2 linked regions of the Acidisarcina polymorpha genome follow. Each later gene encodes a partner of the first gene's protein in a complex. Links are inferred from orthologs where the notes say so. Each region holds a gene or a part of one and is shown on either strand. Other genes may lie near its edges.

Region 1 (7,551 bases):
TCTGCACACCTAAGGGAGAACAGCGAGTTCGCCTACTCTTATGAACTAGCACCTTGAGAGAGCGCCATCCTGGATTGACCACGACCCCAAATTCCAATAAACTTAAGGTTTGCGCGGCATGAAAGAAGATGTCTATCTGCGCGCATTCCATTTCCAGCACCCTTTACCGGGTTAGATAAGGATTTATCAAGATGGCGAACCATGTATCTTCGCTCAAGCGCGCCCGTCAGACCGAAAAGAAAACAGCCGTGAACCGTGCCAACCGGAGCCGCGTCCGTGGCAGCCTGCGCAGCTTGCGCGAGGCGATCGCGAAGGGCGACCACACCGCCGCGCAGGAGCAGCTGCGGCTGACCACCTCGGCGCTCGACAAGAGCGTGCAGAAGGGCATTCTGCATGACAACACCGCGTCGCGGTACAAGAGCCGGCTGAATGCGCGGGTCAAGGCGTTGCTCGTCAAAGCTGCTTAATAAGGCTGCCTGCGAACCACCGTGTCAGCTGTGAGCTTGGTAAAGGGCTCATGTCCGGCAGCGTCACCGGCGTTCGACAACTGATTCCGGAATTCATCGCTCCCGATCTGACGGCCATTGCGTCCGCACTGGATTCGGTGCAGTGGCAGCTGGCCGCCTGGGACGGGGCCCGTCGTCGTCTTTGAAAGCAGATGGCGTCCCTCGAGCCAAAGATCTCAACAAGCAAACGCGCGGCCCGGTCAACAACGGCGCTGCCTGCAAGTGTTGCTTCGCAGTGCGAGCTGGGGACGCTAGCGCTTCAGCCACTGCTTCCGCTCCTCCGGCGAAAACCGCTCAATCGCATACCGCAAGGTCGTCCGCGGCATCTTCGCCGCATACTTTTCGAGAAATTGGATCAGCTCTTCTCGCGAGACCTTTCCGGCTTCGCGAAGGATCCATCCCGTAGCCTTGTGAATGAGCGGCTCTTTGTCGTTGAAGAGCCGCTTGGCGATGCGGAAGCTGTCTTTGATTTCTCCGTGGCGCACCAGACCAAGGGTCGCGACCATGGCGATCCGCCTCTCCCACAGCATGGACGAGGCTGCCAGCCGATCGAGAACGGCCCGCGGCCGCGTCCTGAGGTGCTCGCCGACGATGTATGGGGCGGAGGTGTCGACCAGGTCCCAGTTGTTCGCCCGGCGCGTATTCTGCAGGTAAAAATCATAAATCTGCTGGCGTAGCATCTCGTCGCCTCGTTCGTATTGCACAACCAGGATCTCGAGCGCGGCGAAGCGATGTTCGTGAATAGGCGAGGCGAGCAGCTTCTCTATCTCCGCGAGCGGCAGGTGAGTATAGCGGAGGGCTATTTTTCGCGCGATGGGAACGGTGATACCGAGAAAGATGTCGCCTTCCCCGTACTCCCCCTTGCCGGTTTTGAAAAACCAGGCATGACTCTGTGCTTTGCGCTCATCGGCGACCGCTTCAAGCTCCCGCAGCAGGGCCAGCCGAGTTTGCGGCTTCGCTTCACTTTTGGCGGTGGCCGGCATCTCGACTCAAACCTCTCTCCTAACTGTTGTCTCACGAGTCATCCCGAGCGTTGAGGAAACTTAGGAAAATGCGTCTTCTGTGCAAGGCGGGGCGCGCGCACTGGCGCATCCCCAGTGTGCGGGACCATGCTTTCCACTTCCACCGCATGGTTTCCACACCAGGCTCTTTGGAGAGACTGTGCAGAACTTGGGAAACTCGGCGGTTCCGTGAGAGACCGGCCCCGACTTTCCTGATTGTGCTTTTTGAGAGGACAGGATTTCTAAATCCGGGCCATAGACTAGCAGCGCCGTGGCATGGGTTTTGGGCTCGGTTTCCACTTATCCACGGCTAACTATTACTGCTACTGGTTTCAATAAGACTTTAAGAACAGTCTTAAAAGCAGTCGTTCTTGGGACGGAGACGGTGACTGCCGCCGGCATAGAGAACGGCGCTTCCATCCATCCCGATCCAGGAAAACTCATTTCCTGTTCTGACCTTGACTTCCACCGGAATGACCAGTTTTCCGCAGGGCCGGCCATCAAAATTCTCACTAGAATGAGGGCAGTAGCAGTCTGCCATAAACACCAGTGTGCCTTTTCGGCTGTAGTGGTGTAGAGTGTGGCAAACCGACAAGAGGGGGCGATGCACTATGCCGGGCTTAGAGTTGGAGCAGGAGAAGCCGCTGGTGGCTAGCGGAGCCATGGAGATCAGCGTCAGTCGCGCTGAGTTGCTGCGCGAACTGACCGCGACCCAAAGTGTGGTGGAGCGGAAAACGACCATACCCATCCTGTCGAATTTCCTTATCGAAGCCGCTGACGACCGGCTGACGATTACCGCCACCGACCTCGACCAGAGCATCAAGACTTCCTGTGCGGCAAAGGTCAAGAAGCCAGGCGCGTGCACGATTCCTGCGCGCAAACTCTACGACTACATCAAGCTGCTCGGCGATGGCGACATCTCGATCAAGCTGATGGACAACCACTGGGTACAGATCCGCTCGGGACGATCGAACACCAAGATGGTCGGTATGGCGCGCGCGAATTTTCCCCAGGTTCCAGCCTTTCCTGAGGCAGGCGTCACCAAGATTCCCTCGGCATCGCTTAAGAACATGATCGGCAAGACGATCTTTGCGATTTCGAACGAAGAGTCGCGCTACACGCTCAACGGAGCGCTGCTGATCCTGAAGGCGGAGAGCCTGGCGATGGTGGCGACGGATGGCCACCGGCTGGCGCATGTGGAGAAGACGGGCGAGTCGCTGGCGAATATCAGCGGCGAGAAGCGGACGCTGATTCCGCGCAAAGCTTTATCGGAGCTGCAATCGCTGCTCTCGAACAGCGATGCCGAGTTCGTCGATTTCTCGGATGACGACCATACCTTGTTCTTCAAAGTTGGGCATCGGACACTGACTTCGCGCAAGCTGACTGGCCAGTTCCCTAACTACGAAGCGGTGTTGCCACGGGACAATAACAAATTCGTGGTGGTGCGCAGCGAAGATTTAATGGCTTCGATCCAGCGGGTTGCGCAGTTTGCGGACGAACGTTCGGGCGCGGTGAAGATGCGGTTGGAGCAGAATGAGCTAAAAATATCCTCCTCCTCGACCGACTCGGGCGAATCTGAAGACACCATCGAGACGCCCTACAACTTCGATGCGATTGTAGTCGGCTTCAATTCTTCCTACCTGATCGACTTCTTGAGAGCGGTCGGGAATGCCGGCGAAGTGCGGCTCGAATTCAAAGACGCGCAGTCTGCGGGGCAGGTTCGTCCCGAGGATGCCGATGATGAATACCGCTACCGTTACATCATCATGCCGATGCGGATCTGAGAGAGTTTTGGAAGCTAGACAACAAATGCCGCGGAGATTCTCCGCGGCATTTCTGTTGTCTAGCGGTTTAGTTGATAGGTAGTTTAGTTCACCGTAAAGGTAGAAGCGGCGTTGCTGTCGCCCGCTCCCGAGGCGTGAACGCGCAGTTCCCCACTGGTCGCCCCCTTGGGAATGATGACCCTCAGCGCGGTGTTCGACTGCGTCCCCGTAAACGGCACGGTGACGTTGTTGAGGGTCACCAAACCTTGTCCCTGAGGATCCATGAGGGCGGTGCCGGTTACGGTGACGACAGTTCCCGCGGGGCCGCTGGTGGGCGAGATCCTGGTGATCACCGGGTCGGGGTAGACGACGAAGCCGAAGCCGTTGCTGGTATTGCCGGCGACGGTCACGACGACATCGCCGGTGGTGGCCCGCGCGGGGACCGTGGTGGTGATGCTGGTGTTCGACCAGGTCATGGTGTAGAAGGACGTTGACGAAGCCGGAACGCCGTTGAAGGTGAGCGTGCTGTTGCCCTGAGTGGCGCCGAGATTCGTCCCGTTGACGGTGACGACTGCGCCGTAGGCCCCGTATTTACGGCTGATGCTGGTAAGCGTCGGCGCAGGCGAGGTGGAGGGCAGCACCTGAATCGAGCCCATCATGCCGAGATCTTCGTGCGAGAGGATGTGGCAGTGATAGACGAAGGTGCCGACGATATCAGGATCAGAAAAGTCCATCAGCAGGGTCACGCTTGGGTAGGCGCCCGAACCGCTCCAGTGGGGCACGTTGATGGTGTCGCGCTCGGTATAGTCGGTGACCGGGCTCCCATTGATGGCGAGGGTGCGGAAGTGGATCTGATGGATGTGGAAGGCGTGATCCATCAGTGAATGATTGCTGATCGTCCACTGCTCGACGGTGCCCGCGTGGACGGTGATGTTGGGCGGTCCATCCATGCTGAAGGGCGCAGGTGTCTGACCGGCGACGGTGATATAGAACTGGCTGAAATCGGATTTGATCGAGAAGTAGAGGTTGCGCTGCACTGTCGCCGCGGCCGAATCTAACGCCTTGAAGCGCAAAGGCGGCAGCGAATGGTTAACGGCCGGGATGGTGACCGGTGTGCCGGAGGTTCGAGGAAGGCCGCCATCGCTGGTCGAAGCGCTGGCCACGATATTGGCCAGCGGCCGGCCCGGGTCGGCATCGCCTTGAGGACCGTTGTTCCACGTTTGCGCAATCAACTGGGCGCCCTGTCCGGCGTTGGGAGTGACTAAGATGAACTCGACCCGGGCGCCGGGCGGCAGCACGACATTCTGGGCCGAAAGAGTGGTTGGGTTCCCGCTGCCGTCAGTCACCGGCACGCCGTCGGTGGCGACAATCTGCAGGGTGGGATGCGTGGCGCCGATGTTGACTTCAAGATTAATGAGCGAATTAGCCGAAGTATTCGCAACTCTCCAGAATTCCTTGGTAGCTGGCGGAGTCTGAATGACACCGGGCGTGTACTTGGGATAGTTGACGGGCACGTAGTTGAGCGAGAGGTCATCACCCGGCTGGGCGCCGGAGATCTTCTGTTCGGCGGAGGTAAGCGCCTGATCGCGAATCACCAGGATGCGTTCCGGCAGGCCGGCCACCGCGGAATTGAAGTTCTGGATTCCCTCAACGATGATTATCCCGGTCGCGCCCCCCAGCACCTGGCTCTGGCTGAATCCGTGCGGATGAGGGTGGTACCAGTACATCCCGGAAGGCTCATTCGCGGGAATCTGGACGGTGTAGTCGAAGCTGGCTCCTGGCTGAATGATGGTGTGGATGACCTCATCCTGGTGACATGCCGGTGATACGTTCAAGCCGTGAAAATGCATGTTGGTCGAGGTGGCGCCGACCGACGTGGCGCTGCAATCACTACTGGCCGCGGCTGCCGCATCACCCTTCATCACCATGCCGGGCATGGCCTGGGCCTTGACCGCTGCGCTGGCGGGGATGTCATTCACGAAGTGAATGATGAGCTGATCGCCCGGGTTCACTCGCAACGTAGGGGCCTGGACGCCGGTGTTCGAGATGTAGCAATAGCGCGTCAGTCCAGCCTGATCGACCACCCTTTTAAAGGAGAAGGTCGTCTCCAGAACACCATTGGTGCTGGTCAACTGGCTCGGCGACGAAATGACAGATCCAACCGGCTGGCGCGCGCAGACCGAGTCGGCCGGGTCCGCCGCCGGTGTCGCGGAAGCGAAGCTGGAGTAAGATTCCTGAGCGAGAGCGGGAGCGGCCATGGCATGCATCCCGCCAGGCAGCTGGGCAAGAGCGATCGAGGCCGGCGTTAAGACAAGCAACGGCAAAGCTAGCTGGCAAAAGACACTTCTTTGTGCGGACGCGGATAGAAAGCGCAAAGGATCTCCTCAAAACTGCTGTGTTGTCGGAAACACCAGGATCAAAATCCCGGGACACGCTCTCCATTGGAAAGCGGTTGGTTGGAAAGCGGTTGAAGTCAAGGCTGCTTGCGGAGCACCGCCGTCACTCTGGATTCTCTCTAAGGGATGTGAACCGAGCGGCTACAAGAAGTGTATATGTCGAGGGCATTAGCGACAGAGTTACTGCGGTAACCGCTCGATAGGCGGCTGACCACTGCTCCGATCGTCTGCCCCAACAGCTTTCCCGGTCAGAGGTGCGGTGCGTTTGCGCCTGACGCAGATACAATACAGTTTGAGTCACCAGCTTTGAGGATCGAAAGGTCCTTGGACGAGAGTGGCGTGTGCTCCAGGTTGAGGGATGGATTTGAAGTCGAGCAGCTTAGAACTTTGCAAGTACCAGGCAGGAATCGTCAGTCGTTTGCAATCGGAAGTTGGACTTCCATCAGGCCGGGCATTTCCCCGGATGTCCGCCGTTATCAAGTTGATGACCGGATTCTGTTGGTTATCTGTCATCCTGCCACTGGTCGCCGTGGGCCAGACAGCGAAGACGGAGAAAACACCATCCCGTATCGAGTTGAGTGTCTCGACTCTCGAGGGAGCAAGCCGCACCCAGGCGACCTTTAGCGTGCAAGCCGCGGCCGGCGCCGACGGCGCCCCGCTACCGAGCGGAAGCGTCAGTTTCATGGATGGCGACCGGTCACTCGGCTCGGCGGTTCTCGACAGCGAGGGCAAAGCTACTTATTCAGTCGACGCTCTGCCCTTGGGCGAACAGAAGATCACCGCCGTGTATGAAGGCGATGACAGTCATTCGGCGTCAAGCTCCGCGCCTTCAACAGTCAATTCCCTGGCTTCCGGAGTTCCGGGATTTACCCTCAGCGCGAGCGCGTCTTCTTTAAAAACGCCAGCCGGAGTTCCGGTAAGTACAGTCATCACGGCAACGCCAGAGAACGGCTTCGCCCAGGCGGTTTCCCTATCCTGTTCTGGAGTTCCTTATGCCTCGGTGACCTGTGTCTTTACTCCGGCGCAAGTTACCCCGGGAATTCCCTCAGCCGCCGCCCCCAACGGAGTGCCGGCGCTCAGTACGCTGAGCCTCCAGTCGATCGCTCCCTCTGGCGCATTGCTGAAGGATCCCGCCTCTTGGCGCAACGATCGCACAACCTACGCGGTGGTAGTTCCAGGCATCCTGGCGCTGGTTGGACTGGGCCTCGCCCGCAAGCGCGGACTTCCCGGCAGAATCAACTCTTCGCTGAAAATGCTGGGGTTGCTGGCCTTGCTGCTGTCAGGCGGCCTGGGCCTGGGCGCATGCTCTCAGCGCTATTCTTACTTCCATCGGCCGCCCTCCGCGAATCCAGGCACTCCAGTAGGTGTTTATACCGTGACCGTCTCTGGCATCACAGGAACAGGAAGCACCCTGTCGACGGGCTCAGTGAAGCTCACGTTGGACATTACGGCAAACTAGAAGTGTAGGGACGGTCTCAACCCATGACCCGCGCCGCCGGTCATGGGCGTATTCTGGGGTCGCGCCTGCTGGAGTGCGACTCTGGAGTGAGATTCCGGGGTGCATTTGTGGCCCGGTAGTGGCGGCATTGCAGAAATCTCCGCCGCCTGAGTTCTCTCCGCCGCCCCGAGTTGTCTCCAAAGAGAAGACCTTCGTCCATAAAGAAACCCCATCAGCTTCGATGGGGTTTCTTTATTTATCAGCCCGTGCGCCCGAACAATCAGGGCTACATAAGCCTATCTAGGATGTTCCTCTTCCGGGTGGGACTCTGGCTTGCTCTGGTCATGTTGAGGAGCAGGCCGCGGTTGCTGGGCGGGCCGCGCCTGCTGCTCGGGATGAGGTTGGGGGTTCGGGTGCGCCTCGGGAGCCGGACGGCTCGGAGCCGGG
Region 2 (7,611 bases), 3.4 Mb from region 1 along the record:
GTCCAGTCCCATGTCTTTACTCTAAACGATAGCGGCGGAGAACAGCGTTCCTGGGCCACTCTCGATCTGGAAATTGTCGCCGCCTATACTCGCTACAGAGTGCCGGAACTCATCTCCATCTTTACTGTGCTTGCAGGCCTCATCTTTGGCAGTTTCTTGAATGTCTGCATCAGCCGCTTGCCCCAGCATGAATCGATCGTCAGGCCGCGTTCTCGGTGTCCGGTATGTCGCTCTCCTATATCCAGTTGGGACAATATTCCGATACTCAGCTGGATCCTGCTTCGAGGCCGTTGTCGCGCCTGCCGCAGCCACATTTCTCGCCGTTATCCACTGATCGAGGCAACAACTGCGGCGCTCTTCCTGCTTTCGATTCTGCAGTTTGGGATGAGTTTTCAAGGAGTAGCTGCTTGCGTCCTTTGCTGGCTCCTGCTCGGCTTGGCGGCGATGGACGCCGAGACCATGCTGCTGCCGGATGCGCTCACCGTGCCGGGGACCGCTTTAGGAGTGGCCTACTCTGGCTTCTATGCGGGAGAGCATTTCTTTGCGTGGCGGGCTGCGGGAGAGTCACTCCTGGCCGCAGCGGTAGCGGCGGCATTCATTATGCTGATCCGCTGGCTTTACTGGCTCGCCCGGAGGCGAGAGGGCATTGGGCTCGGCGATGCCAAGCTGCTGGCTATGATCGCCGCCTGGATGGGGCTCTGGCAAGCTGGGCTGGCACTATTTCTAGCTGTCGTAGCGGCGGCAGCTTACGGCCTCATCCTCATTGCTTTGCGTAGAAGACTGGCGACAGCATCGAAGCTCGCCCTTCGCATTCCGCTCGGAGCTTTCCTTGGAGCTGGCGGGATCTTTGCCCTCTTTGAAGGGATGGACGCTCTAAAGTGGTACTTTGACTTATACCGGTAGCCCCCTCAATCGAAGCGACTTAGTGCGAGCTACGTTAGAAAGCCTCTTGGGCTACGGCTTTTTCGAAGAGATTAGCTCTGCGAGCGCCTTTCGGGCGGTCTTGGCGTTGGGGCCATCGGGCACTGCTTCCAGGTAAATCTCATAGTTCTGCTCCGCTTCCTGAGGAAGGTTCATCTTCCTCGCCGCCTCGGCCAACCAGAAGACCGCCTCGGCATCTTCATGATTGAAGCTGGTCGCGTCTTTGAAGCGCGCATAAGCCCCCTTGAAGTCCCCCGTCTTCAAATAGAACTGACCCACGCGAACGTCCTCAGTTGCCCGTTTTTGGTCGTAAACGTCGGATGAGCCGTCGGGGGATTCGAGCTTGAGCTGCTTGCGCGCGGGATCGTCCAAGCCAAGTTTGTCGATGTTATCGCGGCTCGAACTCCCATTGGCCTCCGTGCCGCTCGTCGAGCCCGGTGCGGTGGGCGCGGGTGCGTCCGGCGTCGCCGCCGACTTCGCATCAGCTGCCGCTGCTGCGGCCGCCTGTTTCGAGACATCTTCGGGGAACGGGTTGTCTTCAGCTGTAGTGGCCTTCTTTTTGGGGGCTGGAGCCTCTGGCGGTGTTTTACTGTCTGGGTGTGTCTTGCTCTGGTCTTTATTGGCCGCGCTGGTATTTCCTGCATCGGACTGACTTGAAGCAGGCGGAGGTTGACTTGCGTTCTGCGCATGCGCGGGAATGAGCACCGCGACAACGCTGGCCATCAGCAGTCCGACAGCGAAGAAGACCCGGTTTTGCATACTCACCCCGGCAACCAGCAGTTCGCTCCAGTCTTTCGACCTGCGCCACTGCTCCCATTTTAGACGCATCAACGGAGGCTCACGGAGCTTCTCAACTTTCGCCTCCCTGCTGCCCAGCTTATTGCTATACTCTCGGAAATCCATGGGCTTGATTATTCGTTCTTCCAGCATTCACGCCGCCGGTTGCTACACCACAAAGCGGATCGCCAACGGCTCCCGAATCGTCGAGTACACCGGTCAGCGCATCACCAAAGACGTAGCCGACGAACGATACAAAGACTCAATCGTCACCTACCTTTTCGGTCTAGGCGACGGCACTTACGTGATCGATGGGCATGGGGTCGCGATGTTCATCAATCACTCCTGCGATGCGAACTGTGAGACCGATGAAACTGACGGGCGCGTCTGGATCAAGGCCATCCGCGACATCGCCGCCGGCGAGGAACTGCTTTACGACTACAATCTCTACGATGGCGACGAAGATCCCGCCACGTGCAATTGCGGTGCGGCGAAATGCCGAGGATCGATGTACTCGGTCGAAGAGTTGAAGCGTCGAAAGAAGGCTGCCGTCGGGAAAGGCTCGCATAACGGTGCCGTAAGGAACGCGCGATCGAAGTAGGTTCGATTCTCAGAGTTATAGCCTACCAGTGGTCGCACGTTCGTGAAGAAACCTGACTGCCTGGTAAGAGACCCCTCTTTTACCGCTGTACATCGTTTATTCACAATCCACCGCTACACTCGACGCCTGAGGATAGAGCAAGCATGCCCAGTGAAATCGAAGAACTCGATCGCCTGCAAGAGAGTTACAAAGCGGCTGTAGATGTGTGGGTAGCTGCAATCCGGTATGAAGAGGCGCTCGCGTCGGTCAATCACACCGTCGCCGAGATTGACCAATGGGAACACGCCGCAGCCCGAGAGGACGTGGCGAGAAAGAAAGTCAAGGCAGCGAAGCTCGCCTATGAGTCGGCGCTTCGTGAGAAGTTTTTCAATTTCTAGCCGGGCTTTTGGATGTCACTCGCGCCTGCCGCATTCGCCATCAACAAGCGATATGTGACATCCATTTTGCCTGTCTTTCTACGCTGTTAGGGCAGAAGTACTGTGTTGGTGTGATGTGCGGAAGTTGGCTCGTCAGGCTTTGCCACAAGGACTAGCCTGACGAGTAGATTGCTTCGCATTCGGCAACTGTACGTTTGCTCTTCGTGATGCTTTGCCTACATGCTCAAGAGGGAGAATTGGCCGGCGCCGCGCCGTTCTCGCCACCCTGCTTATGCTCCTGCCAGCGCTGCTGCTGCTTGGCTTGCATCTGCTCAAACTTCTGCTTCTGCGTATCGTTCAGCACCGCTTCGATCTTCGTGTTGCTGTCGTCGCGCAGGCTCTTCATCTTTGCCATCTTGTCGGATTTGCTCATGGACTGGTCCTGGCGCAGGGCCTCCATTTGCTGTTGCCTGTCGGCAAGGATCGGTTTGATCTGATTTTCCTGGTCGGCGGAGAGCTTGAGCCTCTTGGCCAGGTGATCGGCCTGTTGATCGGGGCTCATCGACTGATGGTAATGCATGGGTTGAGCGCTCTGCGCTGGGGCTGATTGCTGCTGGGCCGCGGTATCCGTTTGCGCGAAAGCTGCGCTGCCCGCAACTGCGAGGACACCACTTAGTGCAAGACTACAAAGGCTTTTTCGCATTTCCGTTTCCTCCAACTACATCTTTAAGAACACCACCTCAACGCAGAAGGTTGCGGCCTTAATTGCCGTGAACGGTAGCTTGAGTTTTCCGCAGGAAGCTCCTCGCTGAGACAAAGGCATCTTGCTGCAAGCGATACAATCGATCCAGGCGCTTCACCGATAACCCGAACTGAATCCCATGGCATACCTCGTACTCGCCCGTAAATATCGTCCCCAATTTTTTTCCGATGTCGCCGGGCAGGACCATGTCACGCGCACTCTGATGAATGCGCTCTCTCAGGGCAGAATCGCCCACGGCTACATCTTTAGCGGCCACCGCGGCATTGGCAAGACAACTATCGCGCGAATCCTGGCCATGGCCCTGAACTGCCGCAATGCCATCGGCTCCGCACAGCGTCCGACCGCGGAGCCTTGTGGTGTCTGCGAATCTTGCACCGAGATCCGCGCCGGGAATGCGGTTGACGTGATTGAGATCGATGCCGCCACGAACCGCGGCATTGACGAGATTCGCGAACTTCGTGACGCTGCCCGCTATCGTCCGGCTCGCGACCGTTACAAGATTTACATCCTCGACGAGGCGCACCAGATTACGGACGCTGCCTTCAACGCCCTCCTCAAGACGCTCGAAGAGCCGCCCGACCACGTCGTCTTCATGATGGCGACAACCCAGCCAGAAGATATTCCGCAGACTATCCGTTCGCGGTGTCAACATTTCAGCTTCCACGCGGTCAAGTTCGACGACATTCTCGAGCAACTGCGCACCATCGCCGCCCAGGAAAACGTTACGGCTACTCCGGCGGCTCTGGCTCTGCTCGCGGAGGCCGGTGACGGATCGATGCGCGATGCGCTCTCAATCATGGACCAGGCGATCGCCAGTGCTCCGGTCACCGGGGACCAGCCCCATTTGGATGCGCCGCAGATTCTTGAGTTAATGGGCAGCGTTCCCAATACTGTCTTCGAGCGGCTCATGGAGGCGATCAGCGAAAACCAGAGCGCCACCGTGATCGAGGAGATAAACCGTCTGCTCAATGCGGGAAACAGTCCGGCACAGCTCGCCCGGCAGTTCGTTCGCTATCTGCGCAATTGCCTGATGGCCCGGCTGGGCGGGGAGTCCAGCGAGCTCCTGCAGATTTCTCCAGATGAGCGGGCACGCGCCGCTCGTTCGGCAATGCTGTTCTCTGAAGAAGACCTGACTCGCTTTCTGGACGTGATGTTGCGCACCTTTGATCAGCTGAACTACCGGCAGGAGCAGCGCTTTCATCTAGAACTTGGCCTTTTGAAATTGGTCCACTTGCAGCGCTTGCTGCCCGTGGAGCAGTTTCTCAGTCAATTGCCAGTTCCCGGAAAAACGCCCGGTGGTGGCGGCCTGCCTGGCGGCGGTCCAGTCAGGACGCTTCGCAGCACTAGTCCGGCGCCGCCATCACAAGCCCCAACCGCCAGTCCAAGTTCCCAGCAACCGGGGGCGAAAGCGAATTCCCTTCCAGCCGTGCCGTTCTCGCCCTTTGGCGCCGAGACTGACCGGAAGATGGAAGACCAAGCTGCCAAGTCTGAAAGCAGCCCGCCACCAGTCCCAGCGGCAATGTCCGTTCCTCGTGCCCCAACCCCGCTGGAGGTAACATCTTCAGCCGTCGAAATGCCAGACGCAGTCGCTCTTGCCGGTCCAGTGTCAACCGAATCGGAGCCAGAGAACAGGGTGGTGCAGGTCGAGCGAACCCTACCTACGTTCGATCTGGATACACTGCGCGATGCAGTGAGCAATGCGCTTGAAGCCGCCGGTCACCATACCGCCGCAGCGTTGCTCTCGAACGGCAACTGGCTTGAGGCAGATGGCAATGTAAGGGTCGAAGTCCGAATCAAGCAGACGATGCTCGGCCTGACCATGAATGCCGAAGCCGAGAAGATCGTCAAAACGGCGGCGCGGGAGACCGGATTCACCCGGCCGATTTCTATTATTTCGGCTGCCAATGGAGACGCAACCCCGGCCAACGGTAGTCCGCGCACCGCAGCAAAGCGCCCCGCCGCTGCAGGCAGTGTGCAGTCCGAAGCGTTGGCCCATCCACTGGTGAAGCAGGCTCTCGAATTATTTAACGGCGAAGTGCGCAGTGTCCTGGACCTGCGCGAGAAACGGAATGGGTGATAAGAGTGGAGATACCGATGAATCCTTTAAAGATGCAGGAAATGCTCGGCCAGGCACGAGCCATGCAGGAGCAGCTACAACAGAAGATGAGTGAAACCGTGGTCGAAGCCAACTCCGGCGGCGGCGCAGTCTGCGTCCGCATGAATGGCCAAAAGCAACTTCAAAAGCTCACCATCGATCCGTCGGCGGTTCTGGGACTAAGCGGCAGCGCTGCAGATGTCGAGATGCTTGAAGACCTTATCATCGCTGCGATCAATGACGCAGGCCGCCGCGTGGATGACGCCATGAAGACGGGTCTCTCGTCGATGCTAGGCGGCCTCAATCTGCCTCCGGGATTGATTTAATCATTGATCTAGAAACTCTAGGATTGATCTAGAAAGATCAAGGATCGACCTAGAGTCTGTTAGCAAACCCTTCTCCAAAGAGACGACTCACCAACTTTGCATTCAAAGGAACCATTTGTCTCGATTTGCCGAACCGATGTCGCAACTGATCGAAGAATTGCGCAAGCTTCCTGGAATCGGCGCCAAAAGCGCCCAGCGGCTGGCTTTCCATATCCTGCGCTCGCCTGCTTCTGACGCGGAAGCGCTGGCCATGGCGGTGCGCGAGTTGAAGGCCAAGCTCAGACTTTGCTCAGTGTGCAACAACATCACCGACGTGGATCCATGCGTCTATTGCTCCAGCCCCACCCGCAACCAGCATCTAGTGTGCGTGGTCGAGGAGCCTACCAACATCGGCAGCATTGAAAAGACCCGGAGCTACAACGGCGTCTACCACGTTCTGCACGGCACACTGTCTCCTCTGCATGGCGTCGGTCCTGAACATTTGAGAACCGGGAACCTCCTGGCGCGGGTTGAGCGTGGCGAAATCGAAGAAGTCATCCTCGCCACCAATCCGACCGTCGAGGGAGAAGCCACCGCCGGTTACCTCGCCGAACTGCTTCATGCCACGCCCGTGAAAGTCACCCGCATCGCGACGGGCGTTCCCGCAGGGAGCGATATTGAATATGCAGACGAGGTCACCATCTCTCGCGCTATCGAAGGTCGCCGTGAGATCTAAGCCTGGAGATGGAATCGGCCATTTCCTTGGCTGAAGAGGTCGTGTCCCAGGCGTGCATGACCTCAGGCTGCTTGACGAATCAGAGGGAACAAGAGTCGGGGGTGCCGCGAATTACTTCTTTCGGCTTCTTCCTGGAGGAAAAAGCCTGCCAGCGAGGCACTCCGCTTCCGAGTGCCTGTGATTCTGCTCTAACCCTTGAGTTTGGCGAGCAGATCTTGCGGATGGACGGGCTTTGCCAAAATCTCAAACTCGTGTCCCTGGCTCCTGGCCTTGTCGAGCAGGTCCGCGGTTGCAGCCTGACCGGAAAACAGCAAAATCTTACAGGACGGGAGAATCTTGCGAATCGTAATCGCCGCGTCGATGCCATTCAGATCGGGCATGATGACATCGCTGATCAGCATTTCAGGTTGCAGAGTGCCGGCTAGTTCGACCGCTCTTTCTCCGGAGTAAACGGCCGTGGCGTCGAACCCGGCCTGGTTCAAGATGATTACAAGGGTATCGGCAATCACTCGTTCATCGTCGGCGACGAGTACTTTTGGCTTAGCTACAGTCTCTGGCATTCGTTCCTTTTCTTCTCTTTGGCTTGTCTTTACTGGGTAAAACGACGCTTTCCGGGCTTACGCCCCAAAGCAAAAATGCGGGGAATCAAGAAAGCACAAGGTCTGGATTCGAAATCTCCTTCTCAGATGATACGCTTCCCTCAAGGGATGCTTTTCCATCTTGAACGCCGTCCCTCAGCCAGCGCCATTTGGACTTGCGCTCTGGCCCCAGGATCGGCCGAATCCCGGTGATTCCACGATACTTCAGTTTACTTTGTCAGTGAGATAAATGCCGATGGTTGAAGCCAAGATTCAGACCGATACGGAGACGATTATCCGTGCTCAGCAGGTCGAGAAGTTCTACTCGCAGCCGAGCGAAAACCGGATCCAGGTGATCGCTCCGACCGATCTCTCGATTGTACCGGGCGAAATTGTGGCGCTCCTCGGCCCCTCCGGCTCTGGCAAATCCACTCTGCTGCGCATGCTGTCCGGCCTCTCGACTCCATCGGCCGGCCAGG

Evidence for each region.
Region 2: the proteins of dnaN (region 1) and dnaX are in contact, whole or in part, in a cryo-EM structure (PDB 8GIZ), measured with the Escherichia coli proteins. The link is inferred for Acidisarcina polymorpha from one-to-one orthologs.

Annotation. Positions count from the first base shown.
Region 1 is NZ_CP030840.1:2,397,766-2,405,316, reverse strand. The notes cover bases 1,384-4,204. They hold dnaN (DNA polymerase III subunit beta), read left to right. Parts: upstream 1,384-2,118; coding sequence 2,119-3,291; downstream 3,292-4,204. Other genes in these bases: ACPOL_RS10395 (multicopper oxidase domain-containing protein), read right to left, coding at 3,375-4,204; ACPOL_RS10410 (DNA alkylation repair protein), read right to left, coding at 1,384-1,489. Also shown: rpsT (30S ribosomal protein S20), read left to right, coding at 192-467; ACPOL_RS35455 (hypothetical protein), read left to right, coding at 518-652; more of ACPOL_RS10410, read right to left, coding at 758-1,383; more of ACPOL_RS10395, read right to left, coding at 4,205-5,645; ACPOL_RS10390 (Ig-like domain-containing protein), read left to right, coding at 6,130-7,125; ACPOL_RS10385 (hypothetical protein), read right to left, coding at 7,401-7,551. UniProt on the Escherichia coli protein: Confers DNA tethering and processivity to DNA polymerases and other proteins. Acts as a clamp, forming a ring around DNA (a reaction catalyzed by the clamp-loading complex) which diffuses in an ATP-independent manner freely and bidirectionally along dsDNA.
Region 2 is NZ_CP030840.1:5,817,459-5,825,069, reverse strand. The notes cover bases 3,135-6,015. They hold dnaX (DNA polymerase III subunit gamma/tau), read left to right. Parts: upstream 3,135-3,536; coding sequence 3,537-5,495; downstream 5,496-6,015. Other genes in these bases: recR (recombination mediator RecR), read left to right, coding at 5,955-6,015; ACPOL_RS24775 (YbaB/EbfC family nucleoid-associated protein), read left to right, coding at 5,513-5,839; ACPOL_RS24785 (hypothetical protein), read right to left, coding at 3,135-3,358. Also shown: mazG (nucleoside triphosphate pyrophosphohydrolase), read right to left, coding at 1-12; ACPOL_RS33250 (prepilin peptidase), read left to right, coding at 1-903; ACPOL_RS24800 (tetratricopeptide repeat protein), read right to left, coding at 955-1,824; ACPOL_RS24795 (SET domain-containing protein), read left to right, coding at 1,823-2,299; ACPOL_RS24790 (hypothetical protein), read left to right, coding at 2,443-2,676; more of ACPOL_RS24785, read right to left, coding at 2,900-3,134; more of recR, read left to right, coding at 6,016-6,554; ACPOL_RS24765 (response regulator), read right to left, coding at 6,743-7,114; ACPOL_RS24760 (ABC transporter ATP-binding protein), read left to right, coding at 7,389-7,611. UniProt on the Escherichia coli protein: Part of the beta sliding clamp loading complex, which hydrolyzes ATP to load the beta clamp onto primed DNA to form the DNA replication pre-initiation complex.